DNA from 3 places in the Achromobacter sp. JCM 18799 genome. Region 2 is predicted to be linked to each of the others. Evidence: predicted binding sites of a transcription regulator. Region 2 holds the regulator's gene; each other region holds the start of a gene.

Region 1 (2,267 bases), 480 kb from region 2:
TTCACGTGCGCGGCCTCCAGGAAGCGCAGGCCGCCAAACTTCACGAAGGGAATGTTGCGCCGGGTCAGCTCCAGTTCCAGCGCGGCGCTGTGGCTGGCGGTGCGGAACAGCGCCGCCTGCGACTTGAGCGTGGCCCCGCCCTCGCGCTGCGCCAGCACCTGGTCGGCCACCCAGCGCGCCTGGCCGGCTTCGTCGCTGACCGTCACCAGTTCAGGCAACTGGGACGACTGGCGGTCGGTCCACAGGTCCTTGGCGTAGCGCTCCGTGGCCAGGCCGATCACGGCATTGGAGGCGTTCAGGATGGGTTGGGTCGAACGGTAGTTGCGGTCCAGCGTGATGACCCGGGCCGGATTGGGAAACTGGTTCGGAAAATCCAGAATGTTGCGCACCGTGGCCGCGCGGAACGAATAGATGGATTGGGCATCGTCGCCCACCACCGTCAAACCGCGGCCGTCGGGTTTCATCGCCAGCAGGATGGCGGACTGCAGACGGTTGGTGTCCTGGTATTCGTCCACCAGCACGTGGTCGAAGCGCGCCCCCACGTCGGCCGCGATGCCGGGATCGCCCATCATCTCGGCCCAGTACAGCAGCAGGTCGTCGTAGTCCAGCACCTGCTGGTCCTGCTTGGCCGCGACGTAGGCGCGGAACAGGTTCTTGAGTTCGTCTTCCCATTGGGCGCACCAGGGGAAGGAGGTCTTCAGCACGTCGGCCACCGGCGTCTGGCTGTTGACCACGCGCGAATAGATGGCCAGGCAGGTGCCCTTGAGCGGAAAGCGCGACTTGGTGGACGACAGGCCCAGCTCGTGGCGCACCATGCCCATCAGGTCCTCGGCGTCGCCGCGGTCATGGATGGTGAAGGCTTCGGACAGGCCGATGCGTTGCGCGCAATCGCGCAGCAGGCGCGCGCCGATGGCGTGGAAGGTGCCGGCCCAGGGCAGCGACGGCGCCTGCTGCGTGGCGCGCAGCCGCATCACCCGCTGCAGCACCGAGCCCACGCGCCGCTCCATTTCCAGCGCCGCGCGGCGCGAGAAGGTCAACAGCAGCATGCGCTGGGGATCGGCGCCGTTCAGGATCAGGTGCGCGACCCGGTGGGCCAGCGTATTGGTCTTGCCCGAGCCGGCCCCGGCGATCACCAGCAGGGGACCGTCGTCCCCCGGCGCGCCGGCCACGCCAAACTCGGCGGCCTCGCGTTGGGCGGGATTGAGATCGGCCAGGGGATCGGGACGTTCGGCGGACGGGTTGGACGTATCGGTTTGGTCGGACATGGGACGGGGCCGCAGCATGGCGGCCGCTGAAAACGGCGAGCCCGGACATTGCCGGGCCACGAATGAACACTGTATATTTATACAGAATTTTTTCGATAAAGTCTGATTTGCCTGTGGCCATGCGCCTCTTGAGCGGCACCGCCTCCTGGACCGACCCCACCCTGCTGGCCTGCGGCCGCTTCTACCCGCCCGAGGTCCGCAGCGCCGAAGCGCGGCTGCGCTTCTATGCCTCGCGCTTTCCCATGGCGGAGGTCGATTCCAGCTATTACGCCATGCCCACGGCCGAAAACGCCTACTTGTGGGCGCAGCGCACGCCGGACGATTTCGTCTTCAACATCAAGGCCTTCCGGCTGTTCACCGGCCATCAGACGCCGCTGTCCGCACTGCCCGCGGACATCCGGCGCGAACTCCCTGACTGGCCGGAACCCGTCATCTACCACGACCGCATGCCCGCCGACCTGCGCGACGAACTCTGGCGCCGCTACCAGCTTGCGCTGGAGCCCTTGCGCATGGCCGGCAAGCTGGGCGCGGTGCATTTCCAGTTTCCGCCCTGGATCCGGCGCGATGCGCGCGGCCGGGCGCGGGTGGCCGACTGCGCGCGCCGCATGGAAGAACACCTGGTGTCGGTGGAATTCCGCCACCGCAGCTGGTTCGATTCGCCCGCCGCCACCGCGGACACCCTGGCCTTCGAACGCGATCTCGGGGTGGTCCATACGGTGGTCGACAGTCCGCAAGGGTTCGACAACACCGTCCCCGCGGTCTGGGAATGCACCCATCCGGAACTGACGCTGCTGCGCCTGCATGGGCGCAACACGGCCACCTGGAACGTGTCCGGCGCAGCGTCCTCGGGCCGCTTCCAATACGAATACTCGGAACAGGAACTGGCCGAGCTGGCCGAGCGCTTCTCACGCCTGGCGGCGCAAAGCGCCCAGGCGCACGCGGTGTTCAACACCAACTTCGAAGACCAGGGCATGCGCAACGCCGCGGCCTTCGCGGCAGCGC
Region 2 (2,267 bases):
AACTTCGACGCCATGCTGGCCGACCTGAAGGCCGCGCCGGCCAAGACCGTCGTCGTGCTGCATGCCTGCTGCCACAACCCCACCGGCGTGGACCCCACCGCCGACCAGTGGAAGCAGATCGCCGCCGTCGTCAAGGAAAACCATCTGGTCCCGTTCCTGGACATCGCCTACCAGGGCTTCGGCGACGGCCTGACCGAGGACGCCTCGGTCGTGCGCATGTTCGCCGACCTGGACCTGACCATGTTCATCAGTTCCTCGTTCTCGAAGTCGTTCTCGCTGTACGGCGAGCGAGTCGGCGCGCTGACGGTCGTCGCCGGCAGCAAGGACGAAGCCACCCGCGTGCTGAGCCAGCTCAAGCGCGTGATCCGCACCAACTACTCCAACCCGCCCACCCACGGCGGCACGGTGGTGTCGACGGTCCTGAACACGCCTGAACTCTTCGCCATGTGGGAAGAGGAACTCGCCGGCATGCGCGACCGCATCCGCCTGATGCGCAAGCAACTGGTCGACAAGATCAAGGAACACGGCGGCAAGCAGGACTTCAGCTTCGTGCTGAAGCAGCGCGGCATGTTCTCGTATTCGGGCCTGACCGCCGCGCAAGTGGACCGCCTGCGCGAAGAACATGGCGTGTATGCCGTTTCCAGCGGCCGCATCTGCGTCGCCGCGCTGAACAGCGGCAACATCGACAAAGTCGCCAAGGGCATCGCGGCCGTGCTGTAAAGCCGTTTACCGCGCACAGGCCCATGCGGGCCTGCAGCCAGGAACGGGACCTTCGGGTCCCGTTTTCTTTTGGCTCGGGCCGGCTTTTTTCTTTTGGTCCGGGCCGGCTTCTTCTTATGGCCCGCCCCGAGCTTGCTTTTTTGCGCTGCGTCCCCCAGAATGGCGCTGTATATATGTACAGTCCGCTAGCACCGGATCATCGCCATGGCCAGCAAACTCACTGATCGCCAACAACAAATCCTGGATCTCATCAGGCAGACCGTCACGCGCACGGGCTTCCCGCCGACCCGCGCCGAAATTGCCCTGGCCCTGGGTTTCCGATCCCCCAACGCGGCGGAAGATCACCTCAAGGCGCTTGCCCGCAAGGGCGCCATCGAGCTGACCGCCGGCGCGTCGCGCGGCATCCGCCTGAAGGACGCCTCCCCTGCCCCCACGCAAAGCTCGCTGCCCATGCCGGGCCTGGCCCAATTGCTGCTGCCGCTGGTCGGCCGCGTCGCTGCGGGCAGCCCCATCCTGGCCGCCGAGCACGTGGAACGCGAAGTCGGGGTCGATCCCAACCTGTTCGCCCAGACGCCCGACTACCTGCTCAAGGTGCGCGGCATGAGCATGCGCGACGCTGGCATCCTGGAAGGCGACCTACTCGCCGTAAAGAAAGCCTCGGAAGCCCGCAATGGTCAGATCGTGGTCGCCCGCCTGGGCGACGACGTCACCGTCAAGCGCCTGCAACGCCAGAACGGCCACATAGAACTCCTGCCCGAAAACCCCGATTTCGAACCCATCGTGGTCGAAGCTGGCCAGGATTTCGCGCTGGAAGGCATCGCGGTGGGCCTGATCCGCACGCACGCGCTGCACTAGGAACCAACAGCTCCTGCGCCTGCGCAGCATAAAAAAACCCCCGCCAATTTCTTGGCGGGGGTTTTTTGTTGGAAGCTGCATCCAGGAGGAGCGCCGCTTACTGGCGGCGTCGCTCCCGGCTCCATCAGTGCTTGAGCACCGGGTCGGTCGAACCCGGTTCGGCAGGCTTGGCCACCAGGGGTTCCTTGACCGCTTCTTCCTCGGCCAGGGGCTCCGGCAGGCGCTCCAGCGCCAGTTCCAGCACCTTGTCGATCCAGCGCACCGGCACGATCTCGAGATGGTTCTTGACGTTGTCCGGGATCTCCGCCAAATCCTTGACGTTTTCTTCCGGAATCAAGACCGTCTTGATGCCGCCACGGTGAGCTGCCAGCAGCTTTTCCTTCAGGCCGCCGATGGGCAGGACCTCGCCGCGCAGCGTGATCTCGCCGGTCATGGCAACGTCGGCGCGCACCGGAATGCGCGACAAGGCCGACACCATGGCCGTGGTGATCGCGATACCCGCGGACGGACCGTCCTTGGGTGTCGCGCCTTCCGGCACGTGCACGTGCATGTCGTGCTTCTCGAACACGCTGTCGGCAAAGCCCAGGCGGCGGGCGCGGGAACGCACTACCGTGCGAGCCGCCTCGACCGACTCCTTCATCACGTCGCCCAGCGAGCCGGTGCGTTGGATGACGCCCTTGCCGGGCATGTCC
Region 3 (2,267 bases), 2.3 Mb from region 2:
CGGTTCCAGCGTGCGGGCCATGCCGGCGTCCAGTGTGGTGATGCTCATGTACACCACCACCAGCTTCTGCTCGGCCAGGGCGGCCAGCAGGTCCAGGTCGCGGGCGACCAGCGCGTTCTTGGTGACGATGGTGAGCGGATGGCGGGTTTCCAGCATCAGTTCGAGCAGGCCGCGGGTAAGCCGCCATTCGCGTTCGATGGGCTGGTAGGCGTCGGTGGCGGAACCGATGTTGATGGGAGACGGCTTGTAGCCTGGCCGCGCGAGTTCGGCGCGCAGGGCCTCTACCGCATTGGCCTTGGCCACCAGCCGGGTTTCGAAGTCCAGCCCGGGCGACAGGCCCAGGTAGGAATGGGTGGGCCGGGCGTAACAATAGACGCAGCCATGCTCGCAGCCGCGGTACGGATTTACCGCCACGTCGAAGGGAATGTCGGGCGAATCGTTGCGCGACAGCATCTTGCGCGCTTCTTCGGCGGTGACCGTGGTCTTGGGAGCGGGCGGCGCAATGCGCGCATCCGGCACGATGGGAATGACGCGGGCGGCTTGCTCGCCGGCGGCAGCTTCGGGGAAATTATCGGGGACGGAGTCTACGAAGTCGGCGGGCAGACCGGAGGAAGACCAGCCGTCGTCGACCTGCACGCGGTCATCGCGTTGAAAGCGATGCCGAACATTAGTAACCGCACCCCGACCGCGCAAGGCGGCGGGGGCGGCAGCCGGGGACCCAGAACCGGCGGGAAAAGAATGATCGGTGCGTGCCATGAAAACTACTGTACAAAAACACAGTGGTTTTGACAAGCACCAAAAGCCTTTTCGTAAGACAGCCCCACTTTACCGCAAGACGCCGGCGCCGTCCGGACAAATCGTTTTCACCAGGCGAGATCGCCTGGAAACCCGCACCAATACTGGATCTAGCAGAAAAACAACAGGTTCTGCGGGGGCAGGAAGCCCGTTGTTTTCCGGCCTCTTGCGAATTAGCGCAACATACCTGCCGCAGCGGTCTGATGCGTGGCTTCGTCGATCAGAATGAATGCGCCGGTCGCGGGCACATCGGCATAGCGATCGACCGCCAGCGACTCGCGCGTGGTGAGCGTGACGCGTCCGATATCGTTCATGCGCAGCGTGCCCTCGGTGTTCTCCACTTCCTGCAGTTCGTGGATGTCGCGATGCGACAGCACCGCGCGTATCTTCGCCGAGGTCAGGCGCGTGCCCGACTTCAGCAGATACTTGCGTGCGGGATTCAAGGCCTGCGCATCGAGCCAGCACAGCTCGGCTTCGAATTCGCGCGCGACCTGCGCAGGCGCCGACGCATGCACGATCACATCGCCGCGCGACACGTCCACGTCGCGGTCCAGCACCAGCGTGATCGAGTCGCCCGCCACCGCTTCATCCAGCGCGCGGTCGAAGGCGCGCACTTCGCTCACGACTGCCGTCACGCCCGAGGGTTGCACCGTGATCTCGTCGCCCGGCCGCAGCACGCCGCTTGCGACGCGGCCGGCATAGCCGCGGAAGTCATCCTTGCGGCTGCCGTCATGGCGTGCCACCCATTGCACCGGAAAGCGCAACGGCAAGGCGCGGCCATCGCTTGCCAGGTCCAGCGACTCCAGCAAGGCCAGCAAGGGCTGTCCTTCGTACCAGGGCGTTTGCGGCGACAGCGTGACGACGTTGTCGCCGTTGAGCGCCGACAGCGGCAGCGCGTCGAAGTGCTCGATGCCCAGCTTGCCCGCCAGGTCGGCGTAGGCCTCGCGGATGCGCTCGAACACCGTACGGTCCCAGTCCACCAGGTCCATCTTGTTGACCGCCACCACGATGTGACGGATGCCCAAGAGGCGCGCGATGGTGCTGTGGCGCTTGGTCTGCGGCAACAGCACGCCGTCGGCCGCGCGGGTGGCGTCGATCAGGATGACGGCCACGTCGGCGGTCGACGCGCCCGTGACCATGTTGCGCGTGTACTGCTCGTGGCCCGGCGCGTCGGCGATGATGAACTTGCGCGCGGGCGTCGAGAAATAGCGGTAGGCCACGTCGATGGTGATGCCCTGCTCGCGCTCGGCCTCCAGGCCGTCGGTCAGCAGCGAAAAGTCGATGCCGTCGCCCGCCACGCGCTTGTGCTTGGCGCGCGAGATCGCGTCCAGCTGGTCGGCGAACACGCCTTTGCTGTCGTACAGCAGGCGGCCGATCAGCGTCGATTTGCCGTCGTCCACCGAGCCTGCGGTAATCAGGCGCAGCACGCCCGTGTCGGCGCCGGAAAGAAAAGAATCATTGAGTGCGTTCAT

The links. The regulator LexA, encoded in region 2, represses DNA repair genes until DNA is damaged. The targets are predictions, from matches to a motif close to ACTGTATNNNNATACAGT.
Region 1: a site for LexA is predicted at 1,334-1,351, ahead of ACZ5YA_RS10855 (ATP-dependent helicase). Genes of this name have one in related genera too.
Region 3: a site for LexA is predicted at 764-781, ahead of ACZ5YA_RS31575 (PA0069 family radical SAM protein). Genes of this name have one in related genera too.

The regions. Positions count from the first base shown of each region.
Region 1 covers NZ_AP043866.1:2,298,795-2,301,061, forward strand. Annotated here, with positions in the region: gene ACZ5YA_RS10855 (ATP-dependent helicase) at 1-1,265, opposite strand, end outside; gene ACZ5YA_RS10860 (DUF72 domain-containing protein) at 1,385-2,267, shown strand, end outside; gene pdxR (MocR-like pyridoxine biosynthesis transcription factor PdxR) at 2,267-2,267, opposite strand, start outside.
Region 2 covers NZ_AP043866.1:1,818,030-1,820,296, forward strand. Annotated here, with positions in the region: gene ACZ5YA_RS08620 (amino acid aminotransferase) at 1-720, shown strand, start outside; gene lexA (transcriptional repressor LexA) at 925-1,575, shown strand; gene lon (endopeptidase La) at 1,700-2,267, opposite strand, start outside.
Region 3 covers NZ_AP043866.1:6,678,984-6,681,250, reverse strand. Annotated here, with positions in the region: gene ACZ5YA_RS31575 (PA0069 family radical SAM protein) at 1-756, opposite strand, end outside; gene ACZ5YA_RS31570 (sulfate adenylyltransferase subunit 1) at 969-2,267, opposite strand.